DNA from 4 places in the Vibrio eleionomae genome. Region 3 is predicted to be linked to each of the others. Evidence: predicted binding sites of a transcription regulator. Region 3 holds the regulator's gene; each other region holds the start of a gene.
What was found. The regulator PurR, encoded in region 3, represses purine synthesis genes. The targets are predictions, from matches to a motif close to TNANGNAAACGTTTNCNTNA.
Positions count from the first base shown of each region.

Region 1: the regulator PurR is predicted to act here: its motif matches at 2,443-2,462, upstream of purE (5-(carboxyamino)imidazole ribonucleotide mutase).
Region 2: the regulator PurR is predicted to act here: its motif matches at 1,746-1,765, upstream of purM (phosphoribosylformylglycinamidine cyclo-ligase).
Region 4: the regulator PurR is predicted to act here: its motif matches at 2,904-2,923, upstream of F9817_RS03275 (uracil-xanthine permease family protein).

Region 1 is NZ_WEKT01000018.1:1,394-6,309, forward strand. It holds gene aroE (shikimate dehydrogenase) at 1-761, opposite strand, end outside; gene hemF (oxygen-dependent coproporphyrinogen oxidase) at 820-1,734, opposite strand; gene tsaC (L-threonylcarbamoyladenylate synthase type 1 TsaC) at 1,780-2,337, opposite strand; gene purE (5-(carboxyamino)imidazole ribonucleotide mutase) at 2,528-3,013, shown strand; gene F9817_RS11415 (5-(carboxyamino)imidazole ribonucleotide synthase) at 3,017-4,150, shown strand; gene F9817_RS11420 (DNA topoisomerase family protein) at 4,217-4,801, opposite strand; gene F9817_RS11425 (DUF494 family protein) at 4,816-4,916, opposite strand, start outside.
Region 2 is NZ_WEKT01000001.1:40,522-45,437, reverse strand. It holds gene purN (phosphoribosylglycinamide formyltransferase) at 2-640, opposite strand; gene purM (phosphoribosylformylglycinamidine cyclo-ligase) at 644-1,684, opposite strand; gene upp (uracil phosphoribosyltransferase) at 1,934-2,560, shown strand; gene rluF (23S rRNA pseudouridine(2604) synthase RluF) at 2,646-3,665, opposite strand; gene smrA (DNA endonuclease SmrA) at 3,757-4,338, opposite strand; tRNA gene F9817_RS00250 (tRNA-Pro) at 4,858-4,916, shown strand, end outside.
Region 3 is NZ_WEKT01000057.1:26,992-31,907, reverse strand. It holds gene purR (HTH-type transcriptional repressor PurR) at 762-1,769, shown strand; cyclic di-GMP riboswitch class I at 1,923-2,021, shown strand; gene F9817_RS20115 (TfoX/Sxy family DNA transformation protein) at 2,135-2,722, shown strand; gene F9817_RS20110 (putative signal transducing protein) at 3,356-3,682, shown strand; gene F9817_RS20105 (alpha/beta fold hydrolase) at 3,706-4,500, opposite strand; gene glgA (glycogen synthase GlgA) at 4,709-4,916, opposite strand, start outside.
Region 4 is NZ_WEKT01000004.1:4,664-9,579, reverse strand. It holds gene recG (ATP-dependent DNA helicase RecG) at 1-2,025, shown strand, start outside; gene F9817_RS03280 (hypothetical protein) at 2,151-2,717, shown strand; gene F9817_RS03275 (uracil-xanthine permease family protein) at 3,139-4,521, shown strand; gene envZ (two-component system sensor histidine kinase EnvZ) at 4,554-4,916, opposite strand, start outside.

The sequences.
Region 1 (4,916 bases), on a different contig from region 3:
ATAAAACTCTCAGCAGCCTGACCCACCAGCATACCTAAGCCATCGTAAGCATTGGCACACCCTTGTTCAACTGCCCATTGATTAAAAACCGTGAGCCCTTTGCCATACATCATGTCGTACGAAACAGTTGTAGGAGTAAAAATGGCAGTAGAAATAGAAGGTAATTTTCCATCTAAGCTAGCTGACGTTGAGTTGATAACAAGATCATACCCACTATCAATACTTTCCATCGGTACGGCGCTAACTACCCCATATTCTTTAAATTGCTCTGCCAATTGCTCTGCTTTGGTAAAAGTGCGATTGGTAATCGTAATACTCGCTGGTGAATGATCGAGTAATGGTTTAATCACACCGCGGGCAGCACCACCAGCGCCGATAAGCAAAATACGACGCCCCTCTAACGGCACTTGGTGCACTAATAAATCTTGCACAAGCCCTTCACCATCAGTGTTATCACCAATAATGATGCCATCATCCAGTTTCTTTAATGTATTAACCGCTCCCGCAAGTTGTGCTCTTTCGGTTAAACGATCAGCAAATTTATAGGCTTCTTCTTTAAATGGAACAGTGATATTGCACCCCTTTCCACCATGAGAGAAAAAATCTGTCGCAGCTGCAACGAAACCATCAACGGGTGCAAGTTGAGTACTATATTCCATATGCTGATTGGTTTGGCGCGCAAACAGAGAATGAATTAAAGGGGATTTACTATGTCCGATAGGGTTACCAAATACCACATACCGATCGTTACTATTCGCCATATCCTTGCCTATTAAAAAAGGGTCACTCACTTGACCCTATCACTCTGGCTTATCTCTGTCACCACTCTCGGGGCACAAGATATTCCTGTAGTTTGGCTTCTGCACTGTTCGCTTCTGGTTCATAACCATATTCCCAGCGTGCAAGCGGCGGCATAGACATCAATATTGATTCAGTACGACCACCCGTTTGTAGGCCAAATAAGGTCCCTCGGTCGAACACTAAGTTAAACTCCACATAACGACCACGACGGTACAATTGGAACTGGCGCTCTTTTTCAGCAAACGGAGTATCCTTCCGTTTGTTAATGATAGGTACATAAGCCTTGATGTATCCTTCACCTACCGCCTTAATGTAATCAAAGCACGTCGCAAAATCCCATTGGTTTAGATCATCAAAAAATAATCCACCGATACCGCGCGTTTCTTCACGATGTGGTAAATAGAAATAGTCGTCACACCACTTTTTATGTTCGGCATAAACCTGCTCTCCAAATGGAGCACAAAGATCTTTAGCTTGCTGATGCCAAAATTGACAATCTTCCTCGAATGGATAAAAAGGCGTTAAATCAAATCCACCGCCAAACCACCAAATCGGATCTTCCCCTTCTTTTTCAGCAATAAAGAAACGAACATTAGCGTGAGACGTTGGCACATAAGGATTAGTGGGATGAATAACAAGAGACACTCCCATCGCCTCAAAGTGACGGCCCGCTAATTCAGGACGATGAGCGGTCGCAGAGGCGGGCATTTGTTTTCCGGTAACATGGGAAAAATTAACGCCCCCTTGTTCAATAACGCCCCCTTGTTTCATTACTCTAGAGCGGCCACCGCCCCCTAACCGCTCGCCAGGTTCGCGGTTCCAAGCGTCTTCCACAAATACCGCTTTACCATCAGCCATCTCTAATTGCTGACAAATGTGATCTTGTAAAGACAATAAAAACTGTTTTACTGCCTCTTTATTAATGGCTGTCATGCTTTCTCCTTCATCAGGGCTTCGATTTATTATGTGTGTTGAGCACTAGCCCTTTCTTAGAATAGTGAGTGTCTTTGCATCGCGAATTTCACTCGGTTTTAGTTTTCCACCGGTTTCTCCCGCAAGAATAGCAACAAGTTGGTCCCCTAGCTGCTGTTCCACCTCTTCAGTCGTCATACAAGGTGGCTGACCAGACAAATTGGCACTCGTAGAAGTGATGGGTTTACCGTAGGCTAGGCATAACTCCTTCACTAAGGGATGATCAGTCACTCGAACAGCGATGGTATCAAACTGACCACTGACCCAGTGAGAGACACGCTCACTCGCAGGCATAATCCAAGTGACATGTCCGGGCCAGCTTTCCTTTACACGAGCCAATTGCTCAGCTGTCAGTTGTTCTTCTTTTATATAGGGAATAAGCTGCTGGTATGTTGCTGCAATGAGGATCAAGCCTTTTTCAACAGGGCGCTTCTTCAACGCCAGTAACTTTTCTACGGCACTAATATTATCGGGATCACACCCTACGCCAAAGACCCCTTCTGTCGGATAGGCAAGCACTTCGCCAGCAGTTAATGCTTGCACGGCTTGTTCAACGTTTTTCACTCTCATATCCTAAGCTGCTTAGTATTCTTAGACCATAGTGTACAAATTATCCGTTTGATCACCTAAAGCAAATTACGCCGAATCTCAAATGAACGAGGAAGACGATGGCGCAAACGTTTGCTTGAGATAAAAATCCTCGTATAATGCGCGACGTTCGCTCAGTTATTTTACAAGCTTGAAGGAGTTGGAGATGAAAGTTGGAATTATCATGGGTTCTAAGTCAGATTGGCCGACCATGAAACTCGCAGCAGAAATGCTAGACAAATTTGGTGTTGAGTACGAAACCAAAGTGGTTTCAGCGCACCGTACCCCTCAACTTCTGGCTGACTATGCAACCAGTGCCAAAGAGCGTGGTATTAAAGTGATTATTGCTGGTGCTGGCGGTGCTGCTCACTTACCAGGTATGACAGCCGCATTCACTAGTGTTCCAGTTCTTGGTGTTCCAGTACAGTCTCGTGCACTGAAAGGTATGGATTCTCTGCTTTCTATCGTACAAATGCCCAAAGGTATTGCCGTTGGTACACTAGCCATTGGTGAAGCAGGCGCCGCAAACGCAGGTATTCTTGCCGCACAAATTATCGGTACCCATGATGAAACTGTCATGGCCAAAGTTGAAGCGTTCCGTACCGAACAAACTGAAACCGTACTCGCTAACCCAAACCCTGAAGAGGAATAAGTGATGCACGTTTTGGTACTAGGTTCTGGTCAACTTGCACGTATGATGTCTCTTGCAGGCGCACCACTGAATATTACGTTGTCAGCCTATGATGTCACTACCGATAGAGTAGTACATCCTCTCACTCAAACTCCTATTGAGCAAACTCTGGATCAAGCCATTGCAGATGCTGATGTCATCACCGCAGAATTCGAACATATCCCACACGATATCTTAGCTATCTGTGAGAAAAGCGGTAAATTCTTACCAAGTAGTGAAGCGATCAAAGCAGGTGGTGACCGCCGTATCGAAAAAGCACTCCTTGATACCGCGAACGTAAAAAATGCCAAATACTATGTCATTAATACTCGTGATGATTTTGATGCAGCCATAGAGCACGTGGGTATCCCAATGGTGCTCAAAAGTGCATTAGGTGGTTACGATGGTAAAGGCCAATGGCGCTTAAAAGAGCTCAGCCAAATTGATGAAATCTGGACTGAAATGCAAGAATGCATTGCTGCATCCGATAACCAAGCGATTGTTGCTGAACAATTTATACCTTTTGACCGTGAAGTATCTCTTGTTGGTGCTCGTGGTGTAAATGGCGATGTTGTGGTTTATCCATTGGCAGAAAACATCCATGTTAACGGTGTATTGAGCCTATCAACGGCGATTGATGCTCCTGAATTGCAGCAACAAGCAAAATCGATGTTTACTGCTGTCGCTAACCAGCTCAATTATGTGGGTGTACTTGCGATCGAATTCTTTGATGTGGATGGTCAATTGCTGGTGAATGAGATTGCCCCTCGCGTTCATAATTCAGGTCACTGGACTCAACAAGGCGCTGAAGTTTGCCAATTTGAAAATCATCTTCGTGCGGTATGTGGTATGCCGTTAGGTAGCACCAAGTTGGTACGCGAGACATCGATGATTAATATCCTTGGTGAAGATTCCTTGCCGCAAGAGTTGTTAGCGATGGAAGGCTGCCATATTCACTGGTACGGGAAATCAAAACGCCCTGGCCGTAAAATGGGTCACATCAATATCACTGCAGATTACACAGGCGAACTACAACGTAAACTGTGTGAACTTGCGAAGTTACTAGATAAAGAGGCTTTTCCTGCTGTTCACGAAGTCGCCGAGCACATTAAAGCGTAAATTTATCAGTTTTGTATAACAAAAGACGGCGCTCAATTGAGCGCCGTCTTTTTTGTTATTTATCTGTTACTGCTCGTCAGAGCTTGTCTCTTGCGATTGTATATGACCACATTTGCGATCAGCACATTGGTACTTCACACCTTGCGCTGTTTTCTTTTCAACCAACAGCGGAAAACCACACTTTTCACACACACCCGCAACAGGGGGCTGATTAACTGCAAACTTGCATTTAGGATATTGGTCACAGGCATAAAACATTTTCCCGAAGCGATTTTTACGCTCAATGAGATGTCCCTTACCACACTCAGGACACACAATATCACTTGCAACTGGCTCTTCGTCTGGACCATCAATTGATTCAATATGATGGCAGTCAGGGTAATTACTGCAGCCAATAAACATACCATAACGACCTTGGCGTAATACCAACTCATGGCCACATTCAGGGCATGGAACCCCTAACTCTTTTACAATATGCCCATCATTATTATGAGATGTTTTGATGTAATCGCAGGTTGGATAGTCACTACAACCTAAGAATGGACCATGTTTACCATGGCGTATAACAAGTGGCTTACCACATTTAGGGCAAGGCTCCTCAGAAGCCTTGCCTGTGGATGAAAATAATTGCTGATCGATTTTACTGCTCATATACCAACGTTGACCTAGTGAAGAATGCCTTGTTCTTTGCTGTACAAAAGCTCTTCCATCAAGGTGTACGCATTTTCGTTACCGGGAACATTGAATAGAACCATTAAGATAATCC
Region 2 (4,916 bases), on a different contig from region 3:
TTTATTCGTATGCGTGGCCGTGAATACCTAACGCTTTGCCATCTAAGTAAGCTTTGCCATCTTTCATGTCTAAACGACCTTCGACAAACCATTGTACAACCAATGGGTAGATACGGTGCTCTTGGGCTTGAACACGTTCAGTTAAGACTTCCACTGTATCTTCATCAAAGATAGGCACTTTTGCTTGAAGGATAACAGGACCTCCATCAAGCTGTTCGGTGACAAAATGCACACTCGTTCCGTGCTCTTCATCACCAGCTAGAATGGCACGTTGATAGGTATTTAAGCCTGGGTATTTAGGTAGTAGAGAAGGGTGAATGTTGATCATTCGACCTTTATAGTGGCGAACGAATTCACCACTCAAGATACGCATAAAGCCAGCAAGTACCACTAGGTCTGGATTAAATTCATCCATTTGACGCATTAACTCGCGATCGTAAGCATCGCGAGTATCAAAGGCTTTTGCGTCAAGAAATACTGGTTCTGCACCTGCTTTTTTTGCACGTTCTAACCCGTAAGCCGTTGCTTTATTAGAAAAAACAGCCGTCACCTTACCGTCTTTAATGCTTGAATCACAAGCATCAAGGATCGCTTGTAAGTTAGTACCATTTCCTGAAATTAAAACAACTACACTTTTCATAGGTTAATTTATCTCTACTTGACCTTCGTTAGATTCTGCTGTCGCAATTGTACCGATTACCCACGCAGTTTCACCTTCTTTTTGTAAAAGTTCGACGGCAGCATCGGCTTGGTCGGCAGGAAGAGCAATCACTAGACCAACACCACAGTTAAAGGTACGGTACATTTCGTGAGTATCAACGTTACCTTTTTCCTGTAACCATTTGAAAATTGAAGGCCATTCCCAGCTATTTCCATCGATAACAGCTTTAGTTCCTTCAGGAAGAACGCGTGGGATATTTTCCCAGAAGCCGCCACCAGTAATATGAGAAATAGCGTGAATGTCATGTTCTTCAACCAATTTTAGACCTGATTTGATGTAGATCTTGGTTGGAGTAAGCAGATGTTCACCGACAGGTTTTCCGTCCAATAGCTCGTTTTTATCCGCTTTAGATACTTCGAGAATCTTACGAACTAGAGAGTAACCATTTGAGTGAGGACCGCTAGAGCCTACAGCGATAAGTGCATCACCAGCAGCTACTTTAGTGCCATCAATGATGTTTTCTTTTTCAACAACACCAACACAGAAACCAGCAACGTCGTAATCTTCGCCTTCGTACATTCCTGGCATTTCAGCAGTTTCACCGCCGATAAGTGCACAGCCTGCTTGTAGACAACCATCCGCGATACCAGATACAACGTCTGCAGCTGTATCAATATCGAGTTTGCCCGTTGCATAGTAATCAAGGAAAAACAGTGGTTCTGCACCTTGAACGATAAGGTCGTTCACACACATAGCAACAAGGTCGATGCCAATGGTATCGTGCTTTTTCATATCTAAAGCAAGACGTAGTTTAGTACCTACACCATCTGTACCTGAAACCAAAACAGGTTGCTTGTATTTCGTTGGTAGTTCACACAGAGCACCAAAACCACCGATACCACCCATTACTTCTGGGCGACGTGTCTGTTTTACTGCACCTTTAATACGATTAACAAGCTCGTTGCCTGCATCAATATCTACACCAGCGTCTTTGTAGCTTAAAGAAGTGTTATTACCGCTCACGGGGAAATTCCTCGGTCTAGTTGGATATGGAAACGGCGCTATTCTACAGGGCTTAAAACAAAAAGGAAAACGTTTGCGTCGGATTTTTTATAAGATTTTTATGCATCCTGCCGAAGCATAGTGGTAGAAATTATTAATCTTTTTTATTGATGCAATAGAGACTTAGGTTGATATATGGAGAGAAAATATAAATCAACAACGAATCTGTGTATAATCAGAAGGTTTGTTTAAATTATGCCGGAGATGGAAATGAAAGTTGTTGAAGTAAAACACCCGCTAGTAAAACATAAAATTGGTTTGATGCGCGAAGGTGATATCAGCACTAAACGTTTTCGTGAGTTAGCCACAGAAGTTGGCAGTCTTCTCACTTACGAAGCAACTGCAGACTTTGAAACAGAAAAGGTAACCATCGAAGGGTGGATGGGGCCGGTAGAAATCGACCAAATTAAAGGTAAAAAAGTTACAGTTGTTCCAATTCTACGTGCTGGTTTAGGTATGATGGATGGCGTGTTAGAGCATATCCCAAGTGCTCGTATTAGCGTTGTTGGTGTCTATCGTGATGAAACCACATTAGAGCCAGTTCCATACTTTAATAAGCTTGCGACTAATATCGATGAGCGTATGGCGTTGGTTGTTGATCCAATGTTAGCAACTGGTGGTTCTATGATTGCGACTATTGACCTGCTAAAAGAGCATGGTTGTGATCATATCAAGGTCTTAGTTCTTGTTGCTGCTCCAGAAGGTCTTGAAGCACTTGAAAAAGCGCATCCAGATGTCGAGCTATATACTGCTGCCATTGATGAAAAGTTGAATGACAAAGGCTATATTGTTCCTGGTTTAGGTGATGCAGGCGATAAGATTTTTGGCACAAAATAACACTGATTTTGTGATTAATAAAAAAGGAGCATCTTGCTCCTTTTTTAATGCCAAAAACCTATTAAGCGCTAAGGTTCATCTGCATCTATTTTTTTAAACTCAATGTACCGCCAACCTTTTTTCGAGGTGTGGTGTTGTCATTAGAACGGCGCTGCTGAGCTGGCTTTCCTGTTGATTTATGAGCATTGGTGTTATTACGCTCACGACCTTTTTTAGAGTTAGGTGCATGACGAAATTCGTCGGCATTATTACCGCGATAAGTTCTAGCTTTTTGATTACGACGTGCTTTAGACGTTTGGTTTTCTTCTCTGCTATCAAACACTTTAGCGTGTGTTGCACGGCGAATCTTTTGGCCTTGAACCGTTTGTTTTGACGCCTCTTCTGTACCACTCGAATCTTCACACATCGCAAGTATCTCTGAGACTTCTTCGTCACTTAAGTAGCGCCATTCACCATTGGGTAATCCATCAAGCGAAATATTCATAATACGTACTCGACGTAGTTTAAATACTTCATAGCCCAACGCTTCACACATACGACGAATCTGACGATTAAGTCCTTGAGTTAATACAATACGAAAACTGAATTTGGTTTCCCTTGTGACTTGGCAAGGAAGGGTTACCGTATCAAGAATATTGACACCAGTGGACATATTCTTAATAAACTCGTCGCTAATTGGTTTATTAACACGGACGACGTACTCTTTTTCGTGATTGTTACCTGCGCGCAGTATCTTATTCACGATATCGCCATCATTGGTCAGAAAAATAAGACCATCAGAGGGTTTATCTAAACGACCAATGGGGAAAATACGCTGTGAGTGACCAATAAAGTCAACAATGTTACCTGGGATATCACGTTCAGTTGTACAAGTAATGCCTGTGGGTTTATTCAATGCAATATAGATTGGGCGTTGTTTTTTATTGCCCACCACTTTGCCATCCACACACACTTCATCTGTTGGTGACACTTTGGTGCCCATTTCTGGACGCTGGCCATTGATTGTGACACGGCCTTGTTCGATCAGCTTGTCCGCTTCGCGGCGTGAGCAAAAGCCAGTTTCACTGATGTATTTATTGAGGCGCTTTTCAGCAGGCTGTGACATGGACAATCTCCGGCGTATAACATTACGAATAAAGAGCTACACGGTCAGCGCTCTTTCTCAAAAGAGCGCGCATTCTAACAGTTCTTAGTTTTCAGCCAAGTCGTTTTTGATGACGTTCGCGTGTTTCCAGTTTTTTATCATTACTCTTACGCAATAAAACGTATACCGCTCCTGTTCCTCCATGAAAACGCTGAGCACTATGAACGCATTGCACTTCTTTTATTTGGGTTAACCAATATGATAGATAGCTTTTCATCAATGCCGGAGGGTTAGAACGTTCTCCTTTACCATGAACAATGATGACGGTTCTTATATCCATTCGCATGCATTGACGAAGAAAATTCACCACTTCATCTCTTGCTTGCTTTAAGGTTTTACGATGCAAATCAAGTCGTGCTTGGATCGGGTATTTGCCTAAACGCAGTTTTCGAAATACACCATCTTGTACACCATCCCGTTTAAACTCAATGAGATCTTCCGGTTTGATCATTGGTGCATTATCAAGGGATAAATAATCCGAGTCACGTTCATCTAGGCTAGTGGCCGCTTCTCGCCGTGCCAGTTGCGCGTCTGTGACTTGAATTGTTTTTTGATGTTCAGCAACATCATTGGTTTTAAGCGGTTTAACATCGCCCATCATTTGTTGAAATAGCTCGAAATCATCTTGAGACATAGGAAGGCATCTCGACATTAGCAACTACATAATCAAGAGTATACCAATCGAAAACGCAATTTGATCATTCGCACAATAAAAAACCGGAGCAGAAAAAGGTCTACTCCGGTGCGTAGCGTCACTCTATTTTTCAATAGGTGCTAAGCGATCTAGTGAGGAGATTTGTCGTTCAGGACTTTGTGTTGAAGAAAGACAACCAGATAATCGAGAATATCCATTATCACCGAGTTAACCCACAGAATTGCCAATCTGGAGGGGGTAGCAGGCGCTTTGCTTCCAAAGTATCGAAGACGAATGTTACGTTAAATTGTCCCGGTCAGAGCAACACTGATCTAGATCAAACGCGATGAATTGTCGGAGATTCAACATGAAACGGTGGGAATTTAGTCACATTTTGCTTGGGTTGCGTGTATTTTGAACGAACGGATTTTATTTTCAATAAAAGTCTTGCACCGCAGAAAAGAATGAGTAATATACGCATCCGTTCCCGGTAATAAACATTCCGGTTGAGCGATATCTCGGTGAATAGCGCAGTTTGGTAGCGCATCTGGTTTGGGACCAGAGGGTCGGGGGTTCGA
Region 3 (4,916 bases):
CAGCGGGAATGTATTCGCTCTTAGGCAAGGCACTGATTTGAAGACATAGTCATTCTACGTTGAAAATCAGTAACACAGCCTAGGAGCGAATAAAACTCGCCCTTTGGGAGCTCATCAACAAACCTATTTCTGCGCTCAATCACCTTGAAAGGGAATGACCATTCCTGCTGTGATTGAGCTTGACCTAGGCTCGTTGATGAAGCTCTGAATCCTGCATCTTGAGGTCATTTGGGTATATAAGCGCCTTTGATAGGGAAAAGTGATAAAAAGTGCCTTTTACCTCTAGTATGTTGGTCCTAATCCTCGGTTCTACAATCAAACGTCTCATGACTTACCTTATTTTTGGTTAGTTATCATATGTGCATTATTCGTTAGCACATCATGAAACAACGTCAGCTCTCCCGTAGAGTCTAAATGTCATTTATACGCTTAAGCCGTCCATTTTACATATTGATAAAATATATTGATAACCCAGCAATCTGTCGCCATCATGTAGACAATGAGTCGCAAGCATAAGAAAAGTTGGCGAGATCAGTTGAGATTAAATTATGAATTTTTCGTTGCGGTGATCGCCAGAGCAGTCTAGAATCTTGGATGCTAATAAATACTCAAACTAATTGTCAAAAACCGCTTTCTCGTAGCGGTTTTTGTGTTTTTACTACTATTCCCGCTTTTTGCACTAAAATAAAGCGAAACCTGACTGTTCAACATTATCATCACCAATGTACTTTCAGGTTATTTGATACCAATGGAAATCACCTATGGCGACAATAAAAGATGTAGCACGCTTGGCTGGCGTTTCTACGACCACCGTATCACATGTCATCAACAAAACCCGTTTTGTGGCAGAAGCAACTCAAGAAAAAGTGCTATCTGCTGTTAAGGAGTTGAACTATGCCCCTAGTGCAGTTGCCCGCAGTTTAAAATGCAACACAACTCGAACCATTGGCATGTTGGTCACCCAGTCCACGAACCAATTTTTCTCCGAAGTCATCGATGGTGTCGAAAGCTACTGCTATCGCCAAGGTTATACGTTGATCCTATGTAACACTGGTGGCATTTATGAAAAACAACGCGACTACGTACGCATGCTCGCTGAGAAACGCGTTGATGGCATGTTGGTTATGTGTTCGGATATGACGCCAGAATTGATGGAAATGCTAGAGAGCCATTCCGATATTCCTAAAGTGATCATGGATTGGGGATTAGAAGACTCCCAAGCCGATAAAATCATGGATAACTCAGAAGAAGGTGGCTATATCGCCACTAAGTACCTTATCGATCATGGTCATAGTCATATTGCCTGCTTGAGTGGCCACTTAAACAAAATTACCTGCCAAGAGCGTATCCAAGGTTTTCGTCGCGCAATGAACGAAGCAAACTATGACGTGAACGAAGATTGGATTCTTGAAGGTAACTTTGAATGTGATACCGCCGTTCTTGCTGCTGACAAAATTTTGGCGATGGATGAAAAACCGACCGCTGTTTTTTGTTTCAACGATACGATGGCACTGGGCTTAATGAGTCGCCTACAACAGAAAGGCGTAAAAATCCCCGAAGAAATGTCAGTCATTGGTTATGATAATATTGAACTATCCGAATATTTCTCTCCACCGTTAACCACCATCCATCAGCCTAAGCGCCGTGTTGGTAAAAACGCATTCGAAATCTTGCTTGAACGCATCAAAAATAAAGAGCATGAACGCCGTATTTTTGAAATGCATCCAGAGCTTATCGAACGAGAGTCGGTAAAAAGCATTATAAAATAATAACTTACATTGCTTTAGCTCTGCCTTCTTTACACTTTTATTGATGAATTTATCGTTTATTATTAATACAGTCATTTTTGTGAGCAATATCACATAGAAGCAATTTTTATGTGATTTATGTTCAAGTTTAAGATTACTCTAATTAACGAAATGTCACGCACAGGGCAAACCATCTGTAAAGGTGGGACGCAAAGCTTCCGGCCTGAACCCCAGGTGGTACAGATGTTCTGGGTAGGTAGCGGGGTTACCGATGGCAAAAATGCATATGATGTTAACTTCTTATTGACACGGTCTTTGCATTCTTTTGCTACATTCTCGGACCTGGATTTTGGTGGCGTATGTTCAAATACACCGAGACTAAAGGCATGGATAAACCAATACTAAAAAACTCAATGCGACTCTTTGAAAAATTAGGTCGCGTAAAATCTCGTTCAATGTTTGGCGGCTTTGGAATCTTCGTAGACGACACAATGTTCGCGTTGGTTGTTAACGATATGCTTCATATCAGAGCTGATGATTCTTGTTCTGAGAAATACAAACAACAAGGCTTAGAACCATACGTTTACAAAAAACGTGGTTTCCCTGTGGTTACAAAATATTTTGCTCTTCCAGAATCGTTTTGGGATACACCCGATACTATTTTAGATGAAGCAAAATCTGCGTTGAAGATCGCGAAACAAGAACGCGAGACTCAGGCAAAAGCTAAACCTAACCGATTGAAAGATTTACCTAATTTACGTTTAGCTACAGAACGTATGTTGCGTAAAGCGGGAATTGAATCTGTCGAAGAGTTACACGATAAAGGAGCGGTTGAAGCGTATAAAGCAATTCAGCAAACTCACTCTACCGATGTAAGTCTAGAGCTTTTATGGGCTCTTGAAGGCGCAATCGAAGGCAAGCACTGGTCTGTTATTCCACAAACTCGGCGTGACGAGTTAATGCAAAATCTTTAGCCAAATTTGTTGCTAACAAGGCTTGTTGCTGAAAGCACCCTCTGGGGTGCTTTTTTATGCGCGCTATAACGCACATATGAGCCGTTGAGGTACATATTAGAGCTTTTACTCACCTAAAAGGTTAAAACCCGGCATACTTGCTTGTAGGCTCATCAGATATATCAATAACATCACTCTTGCGAATCATTTCTGCTAAACCGGCCTTTTAACCTTACCAGCCATGTATGAGCATAACCCTTAACTCATTTGTCCTAAGGCTATATCTAGATAAATAACCGTTAGTTAACCTATAAATCTGCTAATAATTTTGCGGTTTATCACCGAATTTCCAACTCATAATGTTTTAGAATAGTAGTAACAACTAAAATAGTTGAGACTATAGATTACAATTATTCGCCATGAGCTAGATCAATTTATGCTTTAAATTGGATAAATAAATTTTTACTCATTTTTCTTAAATGGCATTATTTTGTGATTATTATCACAAAAACATTGTACGGTTATTACATTGATTATTATAAAAATGTGACAGCCATATTTAGTCCTTAATTAGGACACAATATGACACCCCATTTGAAACACTGTTCATTTACATAATCTTGGTTAGACTGTGACCATTCAAGGTAATTGATATTGAAACTTTATATCGCAAATAACCCAACTGAAGCTCATATACTGTGTGGACTACTCCAGCAGTCAAACATAAAATGCGAAGTCAGAGGGGAACAGTGGTTCGGGTTAAGAGGAGAGATTCCTGCCGATGACCAATCAGCGCCATATATTTGGCTATTTAATCGTCTAGATGCCGATTATGCATGGGAGCTTATTCGTCAAACCCAAACCGACAATAGTGGTATCCTTTATAAAAATTGGGTCTGTTCTAATTGCGGGGAAACCAATGAAGGTCAGTTCGCTGTTTGTTGGAAATGTGGGAAACCTGATCACCAAGGGTGTGATTAATATTTTCTGAATGGGAACCGTATTTATTGGTGCAAGAGAAAGCGAATCGAGTGGTGATTAAAGGCCTCAGATTGCTCGATATTGCAAACATGACCACAATTGGATAACTCTATCAACTGACTACAGCGGTGTGTACTGAGCATTTTTCTAATAGCAGGAAGGAATAGATGATCGCGCTCTCCCATTAAGTATAACGTGGGAATAGGTAACTCTGTTTCTCTAAAATGTCCCATCAGTGCATGGGCTTCAGCGGTTAAACGATACCAACGTTTAAACTCTTTTTGACACAGCTTTTTAGCTTCTCTTATAAAGAGGTGACGTGATTCTTTTTGATGTTTATCAGGCATTACGACATGGGCAAAAAGTTGGTATAACCACATGTATGGGACGATATTTTTACACCAATCCCCAATTTTAACCAATATCCGAGAACGTAGATTAAACTGCATCACCGCTCCCCCCATCACCATGCTTTCGACACGCTCAGGGACAAGTTGGGCAATTGTTCGTACAATAATGGTTCCCAAAGACATGGCAACAAAGTGGGCTTTTTCAATGCTAAGATGATCAATCACGTGAATAACATCTTGCGCGACATCAGCGAACTGATAAGGTTTGAGTAACCACTCTTTAGGACCTCGTTTTGATTTGCCATGACCACGAAGATCAACCAGAAGCAAATTAAAATGTTGTCGATACTCCTTGATTTGCTTAAACCACAAAGACGAACTGCCCCCAGCGCCGTGAATAAATACGACCCATTGTTGACTGGTGGGATGTGAATACACTTTATGGAATAACATCAGTAAGTAAGCCATTTCGCTCCAAATTAATAGCGGCGCAAGTCTACCACATTGATAATGTCAATATCTTCCCCTTTTAAACAAAATCATCCTGATGACTTATATACCCAAGTCTTCTTATTGGAATGCACAATATCCAATGTTCTTTTCATTGTGTTAATCGATAAAAAAGCGGAGAGTGACACTCTCCGCTTAGTAAAGTACATCGATGGATGGGCAACGTTTAGTCAAACAATGCCTGTCTATACATCTTAATGTATTCTTGTGCTGATACTTCCCAACTAAAATCTCTGCGCATCGCTCTTTGTTGAACTTCGAGAAATTGAGTAGGTTGCTGCAGATAGAACAGTAACGCACGCTGCATAATAATTAAAAGTGCCTCTGGCGATGGCTCTAAAAAACCAAAGCCGGTCGCTTCATGAGGATCTTTA
Region 4 (4,916 bases), on a different contig from region 3:
AAAGTCGCGGAAAAACTGGAAAAAATTGGTTTAGTCTCTGTACAGGATCTCCTGTTTCACTTGCCTCTTCGTTACGAAGATCGCACCCGTATCTATCCCATCATAAAACTGCATCCTGGAATTTGGGCTGCGGTACAAGGGAAGGTGATGGCAGTCGATACCATTTTTGGTCGACGTAAAATGCTGACAGTGCGAATCAGTGATGGTAACGGTACGCTAACGTTACGCTTTTTTAATTTCACCGCAGGAATGAAGAACAATTTTACTGAAGGTAAGTTGGTACATGCCTATGGCGAAATTAAACGCGGTAATGGTGGCTTGGAAATTATTCATCCAGACTACAAATTTTACGCACCAGCACAGAAGCCCGATGTTGAGCCCAATCTCACCCCTGTCTACCCTACGACAGATGGATTACGCCAAATCACTCTACGTAACCTCACCGACCAAGCGCTTGAATTACTCGATAAAGCCGCCGTTCAGGAATTATTACCATCAGGGCTTTATGACCATCAGATGACCATGGGACAAGCTCTACACATTATTCATCGCCCACCAGCCGATATCGACCTCTCTTTATTTGATGAAGGGCGTCATCCAGCTCAAATTCGTTTAATTATGGAAGAACTGCTGGCACAGAACCTATCGATGCTCTCTGTACGCAGCCAAGGACAATTGGAACAGTCATTCCCATTGCCTGAAGCCAACGAGCTAAAACAGAAACTTCTAAGCCAACTGCCATTTAGCCCGACCAATGCACAGGATCGTGTTGTTAAAGAGATTGAGCAAGATTTAGTCAAACCTCACCCCATGATGCGTCTAGTACAGGGTGATGTTGGCTCAGGTAAGACCCTAGTCGCAGCACTCGCTGCGGTCAGAGCTATCGCCCATGGTTATCAAGTTGCTCTAATGGCTCCCACGGAACTATTAGCCGAGCAGCACGCCATTAACTTTGCGGGTTGGTTTGAACAATTGGGTATTCAAGTCGGTTGGTTAGCGGGCAAATTAAAAGGGAAAGCAAAAGATGCTGAGCTTGCTCGTATCGAAAGTGGTGACGCACAAATGGTGGTGGGTACCCATGCTCTTTTCCAAGAACATGTGAACTTTAAAAACCTGGCGCTAGTCATTATTGATGAACAGCATCGCTTTGGTGTGCATCAGCGTTTAGAGCTACGCGAAAAAGGGGTTAAGCAAGGCGCTGTACCGCATCAATTGATCATGACGGCAACTCCCATTCCACGTACATTAGCGATGACCGCTTACGCGGATTTAGAAACTTCAGTGATCGACGAGCTACCACCGGGACGAACGCCCATTCAGACCGTGGCGATTCCAGATACTAAACGAGACACCATTATTGAGAGAGTGCGCCACGCCTGCTTAACTGAAGGTAAACAAGCCTATTGGGTATGTACTTTAATTGATGAATCTGAAGTATTAGAAGCACAAGCGGCAGCAGATATTGCCGAAGAACTACAACGAACTCTGCCTGATGTAAAAATCGGTCTGGTACATGGACGTATGAAAGCTGCTGAAAAGCAGGAAGTGATGCGTTCCTTTAAAGCCAATGAGCTGCACTTGCTGGTTGCGACCACCGTTATCGAAGTTGGTGTGGATGTACCCAATGCGAGCTTAATGATCATCGAAAACCCAGAGCGTCTTGGCCTTGCTCAATTACACCAGTTGCGTGGACGCGTTGGACGAGGTTCGGTTGCCAGTCACTGTGTTTTGCTCTATCACGCACCACTATCTAAAACGGCCCAAAAACGCTTGGGGGTACTACGCGAAAGTAACGATGGGTTTGTCATCGCTCAACGTGATTTAGAAATTCGTGGTCCGGGAGAATTACTGGGGACGAAACAAACAGGGATGGCCGATTTTAAGATTGCCGACCTTATGCGTGATCAGCGATTAATTCCTGAGGTGCAACGTATTTCTCGTCACATTCACGATAATTTCCCGCAACATGCTCAAGCAATTATTGATCGTTGGTTAGGCAATCGAGATATGTACTCCAAAGCGTAAATCTTTTGGCTTATGTTCCAACCACACTGTACGAGTTCATACACAATACTTAGTGGCGACTGTTGTTTACGCGTTTAAATCGCTAGAATGCCAAACATGTTATGAGTAAAGACTAAGGCAAATGCATGAATACCCGAGAACTGATCGACGAAATTAAAAATCGCGTTGCTAATGGGGAAAACAAAGCAGCACTGTTTGAACAATTTCGTAAAAAAGTCCCAAAAGAGAGCCATGTTGCCTTTCTTATTGCTTCCACAGCGACACCAGAAAACATACTCAAAACGCGCCAGCTACGTACTATTTTGATCACGCTTGTTGCGCTATTGACCCTTCCCCTCACCTTTTTTGCTCATTATTTTGTCACTCAAGTCGAGTATCAGCGTGGGGCTTTGGAATGGCTATTTACCTTAGCCATTGGCGTGGCTTTCCCCTTACTTAATGCGCTTGGTATGCTGCGTCACCGATTTCCAGCCTATACCAACTTTATGACAACAGGGTTAGTGTTTGTCGTGCTCGCAGTGGTTGCCCTCCACCAGCATGCGATGACAATGACACCAACAATTCTTGTATCTCTAGGTTTAGCCATCGCCCTGATTGTCTATTGTGGCTATGTTCGTTCGCTACTATTCCCTGCTATTTCATGGTTTGGCATGGTGAAAAAAAATAGTCAGCAAGAATACCAATTCGATTAACTTCCCAAGCAATCACATCGATACCATTGAAAGGGAGTGACCATACCTTCCTTTCTTTGGGCTTAGCCTATGCTCTACCCCCTGTATCAAATGGCCATTGGGGTATATAACTCTCTTTGCAATACAACTAAGTTACTCTTTCCTAATACATACTTGTCCACATGGTCAAAAAAGTCATTAAAACCAACTAGCAAACGTTTGCTTTTTGATCGCAAGCCTCTATAATCGCCGCCTATTTTCAATATTTTGATCCTTGCTTCACTCCACTATCTTTACGATCATGATGGACTAACCAAGATCAATATTGATCCCCAATCTAGGGCAGGTTCTGATTAACAGCAATCACAGATAGATTATCTGCTCGACTTTTATCGCCCATTCAGCGCGGTAAAAGCTTAGATTTGAAAACTAGGAAAACACTATGACTACCAACAACGCCGGACGTAAATCCGAATTGGTTTACCAACTTAATGACAGACCGCCATTACCTCAAACCATCTTTGCGGCATTACAGCACCTGCTCGCTATGTTCGTTGCTGTGATCACCCCTTCACTGATCATTTGTCAAACTCTCGGCGTCTCCCCAGAGCAGACCAATACGATTATCAGTATGTCGCTTTTTGCCTCAGGTGTTTCATCCTTTATTCAAATCAGAACCATCGGTCCTATCGGTTCTGGCCTACTTTCAATTCAAGGCACCAGCTTTAACTTTTTAGGTCCAATTATTGGTGCAGGATTATCTTTAAAGCAGGGTGGTGCTGATGTGCCAACCATGATGTCAGCCATTTTTGGCACCATCTTATTCGCCTCTTTGGCAGAAATTTTGCTGTCTCGCGTATTAGAGTTTGCACAACGCATTATCACACCGCTGGTCTCTGGCATCGTAGTTACACTGATTGGACTAACTCTGATTAATGTGGGTCTTATCTCTATGGGTGGTGGCTACTCAGCAATGGGAAATCACACTTTTGGCAGTCTGCATAACTTGGCCCTAGCAGGCACAGTGTTAGCAATGATTGTGATTTTAAACCGTTCGCGCAATCCATATATTCGCGTATCCTCAATCGTCATTGCCATGCTAGTGGGATACATCATGGCTTACTTTATGGGTATGATCGATTTTTCTAAACAACACCAAAATGATTTATTCGCCCTGCCGATTCCAATGCAGTTTGGTTTGAGCTTTGATTGGTCGCTGTTTATTCCTCTCGTGCTCATCTTTCTGATTACAGCACTGGAAGCAATCGGTGATATTACTGCAACCTCAGAAGTATCCGGAGAGCCAGTAAAAGGCCCTATTTACATGAAACGCCTCAAAGGTGGTGTTTTGGCAGATGGTTTTAACTCAGCATTAGCGGCTTTCTTCAACAGTTTTCCAAACTCAACCTTCAGTCAAAACAACGGCATCATCATGTTAACTGGTGTAGCAAGCCGTTATGTGGGTTACTTTATCGCTGGTATGCTGGTTCTTCTTGGGTTATTCCCAGGCGTTGCAAGCTTTGTACAAATGATTCCTGAACCAGTATTAGGCGGTGCAACTATCGTTATGTTTGGTACGATCGCAGCAGCGGGTGTCCGAATTATTTCACGTGTTGAATTGGATCGCCGCGCAGTACTGATCATGGCACTATCATTCTCAATGGGTCTTGGTATCTCACAAAAACCGGAGATACTTCAATTCATGCCTGAGTTTATTAAGAACCTGTTCTCGACTGGTATCGCAGCAGGCGGTATCACGGCCATCATCTTAAATATCATATTGCCAGAACATATGGCGGAAAAAGATGACGTTGAGAATGCGTAACTACCGCTGCTAATAGATGTGAGGGAGCTAAGTTAGCTCCCTTTCTTTTTTGGAACGGATGGGAAACTGATCTGCATTTTTAAACCACCCTCACTGCGGTTTGTGGCAGCCACCGCTCCATGGTGCTGACTGACAATGCGTTTAACAATGGCTAAACCTAACCCTGTTCCCTCACTACCCCGAGCTTGATCTCCGCGCGTAAAAGGTTCAAACACCTTATTAACTTCACTCGCTGGAATGCCTGGACCGTTGTCTTCTACGCTCAACCATACCATTTTACGATCAGCCGTTACTCCAGATGAAATTTTGACCCAACCGTTACCATAACGAACCGCATTCACCACTAGGTTAGTCAACGCTCGTTTAATGGCTATAGGGCTTCCCTTAGCAGACAC